2 linked regions of the Marichromatium purpuratum 984 genome follow. The protein of the gene in region 1 binds, or shares a complex with, the protein of each later gene. Links are inferred from orthologs where the notes say so. Each region holds a gene or a part of one and is shown on either strand. Other genes may lie near its edges.

The links. The genes of interacting proteins can lie anywhere in the genome.
Region 2: the proteins of mfd (region 1) and uvrA are in contact, whole or in part, in a crystal structure (PDB 4DFC), measured with the Escherichia coli proteins. The link is inferred for Marichromatium purpuratum 984 from one-to-one orthologs.

What each region holds. Positions count from the first base shown.
Region 1 is NZ_CP007031.1:2,591,915-2,598,784, reverse strand. What follows is about bases 540-4,586. They hold mfd (transcription-repair coupling factor), read right to left. Parts: upstream 4,232-4,586; coding sequence 740-4,231; downstream 540-739. Other genes in these bases: MARPU_RS11300 (THxN family PEP-CTERM protein), read left to right, coding at 4,562-4,586; fur (ferric iron uptake transcriptional regulator), read left to right, coding at 540-732. Outside these bases: MARPU_RS11315 (outer membrane protein assembly factor BamE), read right to left, coding at 1-183; more of fur, read left to right, coding at 316-539; more of MARPU_RS11300, read left to right, coding at 4,587-5,539; MARPU_RS11295 (hypothetical protein), read right to left, coding at 5,590-5,802; MARPU_RS16765 (TetR/AcrR family transcriptional regulator), read right to left, coding at 5,982-6,584. UniProt on the Escherichia coli protein: Couples transcription and DNA repair by recognizing RNA polymerase (RNAP) stalled at DNA lesions. Mediates ATP-dependent release of RNAP and its truncated transcript from the DNA, and recruitment of nucleotide excision repair machinery to the damaged site.
Region 2 is NZ_CP007031.1:2,790,985-2,794,616, forward strand. Bases 227-3,632 are described here. They hold uvrA (excinuclease ABC subunit UvrA), read left to right. Parts: upstream 227-606; coding sequence 607-3,432; downstream 3,433-3,632. Other genes in these bases: MARPU_RS12135 (MFS transporter), read right to left, coding at 227-511; recQ (DNA helicase RecQ), read left to right, coding at 3,492-3,632. In the rest of the region: more of MARPU_RS12135, read right to left, coding at 1-226. UniProt on the Escherichia coli protein: The UvrABC repair system catalyzes the recognition and processing of DNA lesions. UvrA is an ATPase and a DNA-binding protein. A damage recognition complex composed of 2 UvrA and 2 UvrB subunits scans DNA for abnormalities.

The sequences.
Region 1 (6,870 bases):
CTGGAGCTGATCGATCATCTCCTCGGTGATGATATTGCCTTGCTGCACCGTCATCTTGTAGACGAATGGCAGGTTCTCCAGCATGGAGGATCGGTACTCGTCGGGTCGCTTGTCCCGCGAACAACCGCTCGCGACGATAATCAACAAAGAACCGAGGATCGAAAACGTGAGAATCTTTCGCATTGTTTTGCGTCGATGACTGTGCGAATAACCGTGGCATGATACAGCAGCGCCGGATCCCGATCACCGGGCGGCGCGTGAGCAACGCAGTCCGGGCGGTCGCCGACGCCTCCGGGCTAGACGGGGAGAGCGGTTTTGGAAAATCAACAGATCAAACGTGCGGGCCTCAAGGTCACGGCCCCGCGGGTCAAGATATTGGGCATCCTCGAGAAGAGCCGCAAGCGCCATCTCAGTGCCGAGGACGTCTACAAGCAATTGCTGAGTCAGGACGAGGAGGTCGGTCTGGCGACCGTCTACCGGGTGCTCACCCAGTTCGAGAGCGCCGGACTGGTGTGCCGGCGCAATTTCGAGGGCGGGCAGTCGGTGTTCGAACTCAATAGCGGAGATCACCACGACCACCTGGTCTGCGTCAAGTGCGGCAAGGTGGTCGAGTTCGTCGACAGTCTGATCGAGGAGCGCCAGTCGCAGATCGCCGAGGACAAGGGGTTCCGTATCCAGGACCACTCGCTGGTGATCTACGGCGTCTGCCCGGGGTGTCAGTCGCAGGACTGATGCCCGCTCAACGGCCCTCGCCGGTAAGACGCTCGACGAGCTGCTCGACCTGGCGCAGTCGCTGCTCGGGTTCGGGCATCTCGCGATAGAACCTGAGCGTGTCGCCGCCATCGAGCCGGTAGACCTTGGGCTGCTCCTGGATCAGCCCGATCAGCCGGGCCGGATCGATCCGCGGATTGTCCTCGAAGCAGATCCGCCCGCTGCCGATCCCTACCTCGATCTTGACGATCCCCCATGGCTGGACCCGCAGCTTCAGTGCGGTGATCTCCAGCAAACGCTTGGCCGGTTCGGGCAGCAGCCCGAAACGGTCGATCATCTCCACCTGTAGTTCCCGCAGCGCTTCCTTGCTGGTGGCGCTGGCGATGCGTTTGTACATCACCAGTCGGGCGTGCACGTCGGGCAGATAGTCGCTCGGCAGCAGCGCCGGGACCCCCAGGTCGATCTCGGCGCCGTGACTGAGCGGTCGATCGAGTTCCGGGGTACGCCCGGCCTTGAGCGCCTCGACCGCGTGCTCGAGCAGCTCCATGTAGAGCGAGAAGCCGACCTCGGCGATCTGTCCCGACTGCTCGTCACCGAGCAGCTCGCCGGCACCGCGGATCTCAAGGTCGTGGGTCGCGAGGGTGAAGCCTGCGCCGAGGTCCTCCATCGATTCGATCGCCTCCAGCCGCTTGACCGCGTCCGTGGTCATCGCCTTGGTCGGCGGGGTGATCAGATAGGCGTAGGCGCGGTGGTGCGAGCGCCCGACCCGGCCGCGCAGCTGATGGAGCTGGGCCAGGCCGAGCTTGTCGGCGCGGTTGATGACGATGGTGTTGGCGCTGGGCACGTCGATACCGCTCTCGACGATGGTGGTGCACACCAGCAGGTTGAAGCGCTGGTGGTAGAAGTCACGCATGATCCGTTCGAGTTCGCGCTCGCGCATCTGGCCGTGGGCGATCTGGACACGCGCGCTCGGGATCAGCGCCTCGAGCTTCTGCGCCTGGTTCTCGATGGTCTCGACCTCGTTGTGGAGGAAGTAGACCTGACCGCCGCGCTTGAGTTCGCGTTGTACCGCCTCCTGTATCAGGCCGTCGTTCCACGGGCTGACGAAGGTCTTGATCGGGTGACGCTCGACCGGCGGGGTGGCGATGATCGACAGGTCGCGCAGCCCCGACATCGCCATGTTGAGGGTGCGCGGGATCGGCGTGGCGGTGAGGGTGAGGATATCGACCTCGCTGCGCAGCTGCTTGAGTCGCTCCTTGTGGCGCACTCCGAAGCGGTGCTCCTCGTCGACGATCACCAACCCCAGGTCGTGGAACTCGATACCTGGCTGGAGCAGCTTGTGGGTGCCGACGACGATGTCGATGGTGCCCTCGGCCAATCCCGCGAACACCTGCTTCTGTTCGCGCGCGGTGCGAAAGCGCGACAGGCTCTCGATTCTGATCGGCCAGTCGGCGAAGCGGTCGGAGAAATTCTCGAAGTGCTGTTGGGCGAGCAGGGTGGTCGGCACCAGCACCACCACCTGGCGCCCACCGTTGGCGGCGACGAAGGCCGCGCGCATCGCCACCTCGGTCTTGCCGAAGCCGACATCGCCGCAGACCACCCGATCCATCGGCTTGGTGTCGGCCATGTCGGCGAGCACGCTGTCGATCGCGCGCAGCTGGTCCGGGGTCTCCTCGAAGGGGAAGGCGGCGGCGAAGGCGCCATAGTCGGTATCGGGCGCGGGACTGGCCACGCCCTGACGGGCGGCGCGTCGGGCGTAGACGTCGAGCAGTTCGGCGGCGACGTCGCAGGCCTTCTGCGCCGCCTTGCGCTTGATCCGTTCCCATTGTTCGCCGCCGAGTCGGTGCAGCGGTGCCTGCTCGGGGGTGGCGCCGGTATAGCGCGAGATCAGGTGCAGCGAGCTGACCGGGACATAGAGCTTGTCGCCCTTGGCATAGCCGAGGGTGAGGAACTCGGTGCTGCTGCCGCCGACCTCGAGCGTCTGCAGCCCCAGATAGCGCCCGACGCCGTGCTCCTCGTGGACCACCGGCGCGCCCTCGGTCAGTTCGGTGAGGTTGCGCACCACCGCGTCGCCGTCGCGCTCGCGGGCACGACGGCGACGCTCCTGGCGTACCCGCTCGCCATAGATCTGGGTCTCGGTGATCAGCGCCAGCCCCTGGTCGGCGAGCCGCAGCCCCTGCTCGAGCGGGGCGACGGTGAGCGCCAGTGGTTGCTCGCCGTTGACGAAGGCGCCCCAATCAGCGACCTGGCTGGCGTGGATGCCGAAGTCGCGCAGCTGCTCGGCGAGCAGCTCGCGCCGCCCGGTGCTCTCGGCTACCAGCAGCACCCGCTGCCCCGGGGTGGCGAGGAAGCGCTGCAGCGCTCGTGCCGGCTCGGCGGCGCGCGCCTGCAGCTCCAGTGGGGGCAGATCGAGGGTGGCGAAGTTGTCGACTCCGGCATAGCCCTTGGGGCGGGTGTCGAACGGTGCGGTGCGGTAGTTCACCCCAGGCATGCGGTTGAGCGCGGCGGCCAGTTCGTCGACGCCGAGATAGAGCTGCTCGGGGGCGAGCAGCGGGCGCTCGGCGTCGTGGCGACGCTGCTCATGGCGTTCGGCAACGCTGGCGAGGAAGCCCGCGCCGGCCTCGCGACCGCTCGCCGGTTCGATTGCCAGGGTGGTGGCGGGCAGATAGTCGAAGAGGGTGGCGGTGTCGTCGAAGAACAGCGGCAGATAGGACTCGATGCCGCCCGGTGTGCGCCCCTCCGAGACCTCGCGATAGATCAGACTGCGCTGTGGGTCGCCCTCGATGCTGGCGCGATAGCGGCTGCGGAAGCCGACGATCGCCTGCTCGTCGAAGGGGAACTCGCGCGCCGGCAGCATCCGCACCTGCTCGATGCGCTCGTGCGAGCGCTGGGTCTCGGGGTCGAACAGACGGATGCTCTCGACCTCGTCGTCGAACAGGTCGATGCGTAACGGTTGCTGGCTGCCCATCGGGAAGACGTCGAGCAGCGAGCCGCGTACCGCGTACTCGCCGTGTCCCATGACCTGCGAGACACCGCTGTAGCCGGCGTGTTCGAGCCGCAGTCGGGTGGCGTCGAGATCGAGCCGGTCGCCGCAGGCGAGTACCAGCGAGTGGGCATCGACATAGTCGCGCGGCGGCAGGCGCTGGAGCAGGGTCGCCACCGGCACCACCAGCACGCCGCGGGTGAGACCCGGCAAGCGGTGCAGGGTCAGCAGCCGCTCGGAGACCAGTTCGGGCAGCGGTGAGAAGACGTCGTAGGGCAGGGTCTCCCAGTCGGGGAAGCCGAGCACCGGGAGTGCGCTACCGGCGAGGAAGAAGCCCAGCTCCGCCTGCAACCGCCGCGCGGCCTGCACGTCCTCGGCCAACGCCAGCACCAGCCCGGGGTGACGGCTGGCGGCAGTGGCGATGGCGAGCGCCGCGCCGGCCCCGTGCAGTCCTCCCCAGCACCTGCGTTCACTCACGCCTTTTGGCAGCGGTGGTTCGAGCGGGGAGTGCAGGGTGGCGGATGTGGCCTGGTTCACGAACGGGTCCTCGTCACTTCGACAAGCATGGGATTCTCGCACAGCAGGGGCGGATCTGCAGATGGTGCGGTGCGGTTGAGTGCGTTCTATCTGACAGGACCGATCGTCGGTTTTGTTTACACTTTATGTGTTGTTTTTTGCTCATGGCGCATTGCGTTTCATGAAATGTCTTTGTCTTCAGTCTGTTGCTGTTATGTGGCATGGAGCGTGCCCTATATGCCCGCACCGGGGGTGCGTCATCGTTGCGAGAAGGGACCACCCGGATGCGGCGCATCATGAACTGCCCCGGCGCAGGGAAGATAGCAGGGAAGACAAAGGAGTTGAGTCAGCATGATCAAGCGGATAGTGATGAAGATGCCGGTCCTGGCCTTGGTGACGTTGGGCGAGGCGTTCGCCGGACCGGTGGTGACCCAGTGGGAGTATGGCGCTGAGTCACGATTCGTGAATGCTCGATTCTCGGGCTCGACCGGTGAGGTCCGGATCGGTGAGCGCGAGTTGTCCTGGGGAGCTGCCGACTATATCGACTACAGCAGTTGTGGGTTCATGGGGATCAAGTGTTGGTTTCGCAGGCCGCCGACGATCAGTCCCGACTTTCGCCAACCGTCAACCGATCCGGATCGCAACCGCAGCGCCTTGACCATCGGTAATGGCGTGACCGATGACTTGAGCAGCGGCGGTCCGGCCATCGGCTCGGTCTCGACGGTCGTCGACGGCAGCGTCGATGACGCCGCCGAGATCGGCGTCGGCACCAGCCTGACCCACTGGAACAACCGGCTCTCGTCGCGCTACTCGACCCTCGAGTGGGGACGTATCGCGACCAGCCTGACCCTGACGCCAGAGCTGCCCAGCACTGGTCCCAGCATCGATACCCGGACCCTGGACTTCGAACTCTTCTTCAAGGAGACGGCGAACCAGGGGGCGTGCGCCGGCGACAGCACCAACCCCTGTCCGGATCTGTTCGGACTGCTCGCGGTGCAGACCCTGGACATCCCCTTCCTCTACGACGGTAATGCGTATCTGGTGAGCCTGCTGTTGCAGGACGCCAGCGGCGGGGTCGCACCGATGGCCACCCTGCACGAGCAAGAGTGCGCCGCGCTCGGGTTGGGCGCCGGGTGTCAGGGTTTCCGTACCGCCGAGGAACAGGCGACCACCTTCCGGTTCGCCTTCGCGGTCAGCACCGAGGCGCTGTTTCCGCCGGTCGCGACCCCGCCGGTCCAGTCGGTGCCGTTGCCGGCCCCGCTGGGGCTGATTGGCGGTGGGCTGCTTGTCGCGGGGCTGTCGCGCGGGTTGGGTCGTCGCGGCCGATAGGGCCTGGCGAAGACCCGGGTCGGGGAGGACGGGTCCCGACCCGGGTCGCCCTAGAGGTCGACGATCTCGGCGCGATCGCTGCAGGTACGCGCCGTCTCGATCAGGTGGCGCAGGCCGACCCGCTCGGGGTCGAACTCGATCAACAGTAGCCCGGCGCGTCGGTGCTCGACGGTCTCGACGCCGTCGAGCCGGGTCAGCCGCGTGCTGACACGCGTCAGGGTCTCCTCGGACATGGCGACCTGAATCAGCGTCTTGCTCTTCATCGCGTGCTCCATGTTGTCGCAGACATCGATGATGGAGGGCCGATGGGGCCCTGGTGGGGAGGCCTCCCCCGTGGCGGACTGCCTGGTGCGCTCGTCTGGCGTTGCGGTCCTGGCGATTGCTCGAAAACAGACAAGTCTGTCTTTTTAGGGGGCTGTCACGTCCCCTGTCATCCTCCGGCTCAGTCGAGCAGTCGTTGCTCGATGAAGTGCAGCGCCCGGGGGAGTTCTGCGGTGCGTTGTGCTGACTTGTCGAGCAGGGCCGCGCCCTCGAGCAGGCTCAGGATCATCCCGGCGAGTCGTTCCGGGGGCTCGGTCGTCATGATCTCTTGCCGTTGCTGGGCGCCTCGCAGCAGCTCCGCGATCAGTGCGCGTAGACGCTCGAGGGCGGCGCGGACCTCTTGGTGCAGGGGGCCGGGCTCCAGACTCAGCTCGGCGGCGAGGTTGCCGAACAGGCAGCCGCGCGGCCGTCCCTGCGCGTCGGGGCGTGACATCCGTGCGGCCATCGCCGCGAGCAGGGCGAGCAGCGCGTGCCGGGGCTCGCCCTCGGACGCTCGTCCGTCGGCTAGACCGAACTCGCTCAGGGCCTCGTCGAGATCGTGCGCGAGCACGGCGCTGGCGAGCGCCTCCTTGTTGCGAAAGTGGTAGAAGAAGCTGCCCTTGCTGACCTCGGCCGTGGCGATGATGCGATCGATCCCGGTGGTGTGGTAGCCATGGGAATGAAACAGCGCCGTGGCGGTCTCGAGGATACGGGCGCGGGTCTTGAGGGCCTTGGCGCTATGCATAAAACAGACGAGTTGGTTTTTTTGAAATCTAGGACGCGATCACGCTTGCGTCAACCGGGGGCAATCCATTGTTGTGCGGTCTTTTTGGTGCATTCGTGTCCCCCTGACGGGACGGGACGCGTTTGGGCACGATTGACAGCATTCGATGAAGTTGCGCTAAACTGCGCCGCCGTGCAGCGAAATTGATCGCTTCTACGCCGTCCTTTCGGTGACGTCGGTGCCATGTCCCGGTGTGCATCCTTTGCACCCAGACCGCCTTTGGGTATATTGCTGCAAAGCAGCAAGT
Region 2 (3,632 bases), 200 kb from region 1 along the record:
CCAGCGCCGCGGCGAAGGACAGCGCCACGCTGATGCCGATGGCGGCCATGCCCTTGGTGCGCACCTCCTCGCGAGTCAGATCGGCGGTCAGCGCAATGATCGCCGCGGCGATCGCGCCGCTGCCCTGCAGCACCCGACCGATGATCACCCAGTGGATGTCGTCGGCCAGCGCCGCCACCACGCTGCCCACGGCGAACAGCAGCAGGCCACCGAGGATCACCGGTTTGCGCCCGATGCGGTCGGAGAGCAGTCCGAGCGGGATCTGCAACAGCGCCTGGGTCAACCCGTAGGCGCCGATCGCCAGTCCGACCATCAGCGGGGTGGCGCCGGCGAGTTCGTGCGCATAGAGCGCGAACACCGGCAAGATCATGAACAGACCCAGCATCCGGGTGGAGAAGATGGCGGCGAGTCCGGCGGCAGCGCGCCGTTCGGTGGGTGAGAGGGACGGGCTCGGTGTCTCTGTCTGGCTCACGGCCACTGGCCTTTGCTTCTGGTACGCGAAGCTTCGCATAATAGCAGTTTGCCCTGGGCCGGCGCAGGCCGGACCATCGGCGTGGCGGCGAGCGCGCCTCCTGCCATCGACATCGAGACCTCTGCGGCCAGCCCATGGACACCATCCGCATCCGCGGCGCACGCACCCACAATCTCAAGGGGATCGACCTCGATCTGCCGCGCGAGCGGCTGATCGTCTTCACCGGGCTGTCGGGCTCGGGCAAGTCCTCGCTCGCCTTCGACACCCTCTACGCCGAGGGTCAGCGGCGCTATGTCGAGTCGCTCTCGGCCTATGCCCGGCAATTCCTCTCGGTGATGGACAAGCCCGACGTCGACCACATCGAGGGGCTCTCGCCGGCAATCTCGATCGAGCAGAAGACCACCTCGCACAACCCGCGCTCGACCGTCGGCACCATCACCGAGATCTACGACTATCTGCGCCTGCTCTTCGCCCGCGCCGGCGAGCCGCGCTGCCCCACCCACGGCGTGGCGCTCGCCGCCCAGACGGTCAGTCAGATGGTCGACCAGGTGCTCGCCCGCCCCGAGGGCGAGCGGCTGATGCTGCTCGCCCCGGTGGTACGCAACCGCAAGGGCGACCACCAGCGCCTGCTCGGCGAGCTGCACGCCCAGGGCTTCGTGCGCGCGCTGATCGACGGTGCCATCCACGAGCTCGACGCCCTGCCGGCGCTCGACGCCAAGCGCCGACACGACATCGCCCTGGTGGTCGATCGCTTCCGCGTGCGCGCCGACCTCGCCAGCCGTCTGGCCGAGTCCTTCGAGACTGCGCTGGCGCTCACCGAGGGCGTCGCCAGCGTCGTCGCCCTCGACGCGCCCAATCAGCCGTTGCTCACCTTCTCGGCCAACTTCGCCTGCCCGCACTGCGGCTACAGCATCACCGAGCTCGAACCCCGCGCCTTCTCCTTCAACAACCCCGCCGGCGCCTGCCCGGAGTGCGACGGTCTCGGCATCGAGCAGTTCTTCGACCCCGACAAGGTCGTGATCCACCCCGAGCTGAGCCTCGCCGGCGGCGCGGTGCGCGGCTGGGACCGGCGCAACGCTTATTACTTCGGGCTGATCCGCGCGCTCGGCGCGCACTATGGCTTCGACGTCGAGACCCCCTGGCGCGAGCTGCCCGAGACGGTGCGCGAGCGGGTGCTGTTGGGCAGCGGCGAGGCGCGCATTCGCGTGCGCCTGCCCAACGAGCGCGGCCCGGGGCGCGAGCGCCCCTTCGAGGGGGTGATCCGCAACATGGAGCGGCGCTACCGCGAGACCGAGTCGAACACCGTGCGCGAGGAGCTGGCGCGCTATCTCTCCCACCAGCCCTGCCCCGCCTGCCAGGGCTCGCGCCTCAACCAGGCAGCGCGTCACGTCTTCATCGGCGAGCACAACCTGCCGGCGCTGACCGCGCTGCCGGTGGGCGAGTCGCTGCGTTTCTTCGAGGGACTCAGGCTCACCGGCGCGCGCGGCGAGATCGGCGCCAAGGTGATCGGCGAGATCGCCACCCGGCTGCGCTTCCTGGTCGATGTCGGCCTCGACTATCTCACCCTCGAGCGCAGCGCCGACACCCTCTCCGGCGGCGAGGCCCAGCGCATCCGCCTGGCCAGCCAGATCGGTGCCGGGCTGGTCGGGGTGCTCTATATCCTCGACGAACCCTCGATCGGGCTGCACCAGCGCGACAACGCCCGGCTGCTGCGCACCCTCACCCATCTGCGCGACCTCGGCAACACGGTGATCGTAGTCGAGCACGATGAGGATGCGATCCGCGCCGCCGACCAGGTCGTCGACCTCGGCCCCGGCGCCGGTGCCCACGGCGGCCAGGTGATCGCCCAGGGCAGCGCCGCAGAGATCGCCGATGATCCCGCCTCGCTCACCGGACGCTATCTCAGCGGCGCCGAGCGCATCGCCATCCCGACCCGACGCCAGCCCCCCGACCCCGAGCGCCAGCTGCGCATCCTCGGCGCGCGCGGCAACAACCTGCGCGCCGTCGACGTCGCCATCCCGGTCGGCACCCTGTGCTGCGTCACCGGGGTGTCGGGCTCGGGCAAGTCGACGCTGATCAACGACACCCTCTACCCGGTCGCCGCGCGTCACTTCAACGGCGCCAGCCTGCGCCCGCGCCCGCACGGCGCGATCGAGGGGCTGGAGCACTTCGACAAGGTCATCGACATCGACCAGAGCCCGATCGGGCGCACCCCGCGTTCCAACCCGGCGACCTACACCGGGCTGTTCAACATGGTGCGCGAGCTGTTCGCCAACGTCCCCGAGGCCCGCGCCCGGGGCTATGGCCCGGGGCGCTTCAGCTTCAACGTCAAGGGCGGGCGCTGCGAGGCGTGCAAGGGCGACGGGCTGATCCGCGTCGAGATGCACTTCCTCCCCGACGTCTATGTCCAGTGCGAGACCTGTCAGGGCCGACGCTACAACCGCGAGACCCTGGAGATCCGCTACAAGGGCAAGCGCATCGACGAGGTGCTCGACCTCACCATCGCCGAGGCGCTGGAGTTCTTCGCCGCCATCCCGCTGATCCAGCGTCGGCTGCAGACCCTGGTCGATGTCGGCCTCGCCTATGTCCGGCTCGGCCAGAGCGCCACCACCCTCTCCGGCGGCGAGGCGCAGCGTGTCAAGCTCAGCCGCGAACTGGCCAAGCGCGCCAGTGGCCGCACCCTCTACATCCTCGACGAGCCGACCACCGGGCTGCACTTCCACGACGTGCGCCAGCTGCTCGAGGTGCTCCACCGGCTGCGCGACCAGGGCAACACCGTGGTGGTGATCGAGCACAACCTCGACGTCATCAAGACCGCCGACTGGATCATCGACCTCGGCCCCGAGGGCGGCGACAAGGGCGGCGAGATCGTCGCCACCGGCACCCCCGAGGCGATCGCCGCCGAACCGCGCTCGCACACCGGGCGCTTCCTCGCCCCGCTGCTCGCGCGCGGCTGGTGAGCCGAGGCCCGCTTCACACGACGCCGGCGCAACGAGGCCGGCGAGGAGTCCGTTCCCAGGTGCAAGAGACACCCCTGCAGATCCTCAACCGCGTCTTCGGCTACGAGCGCTTCCGCGGCGACCAGGCCAAGATCATCGACCGCCTGCTCGACGGCGACGATGCGCTGGTACTGATGCCCACCGGCGGCGGCAAGTCGCTG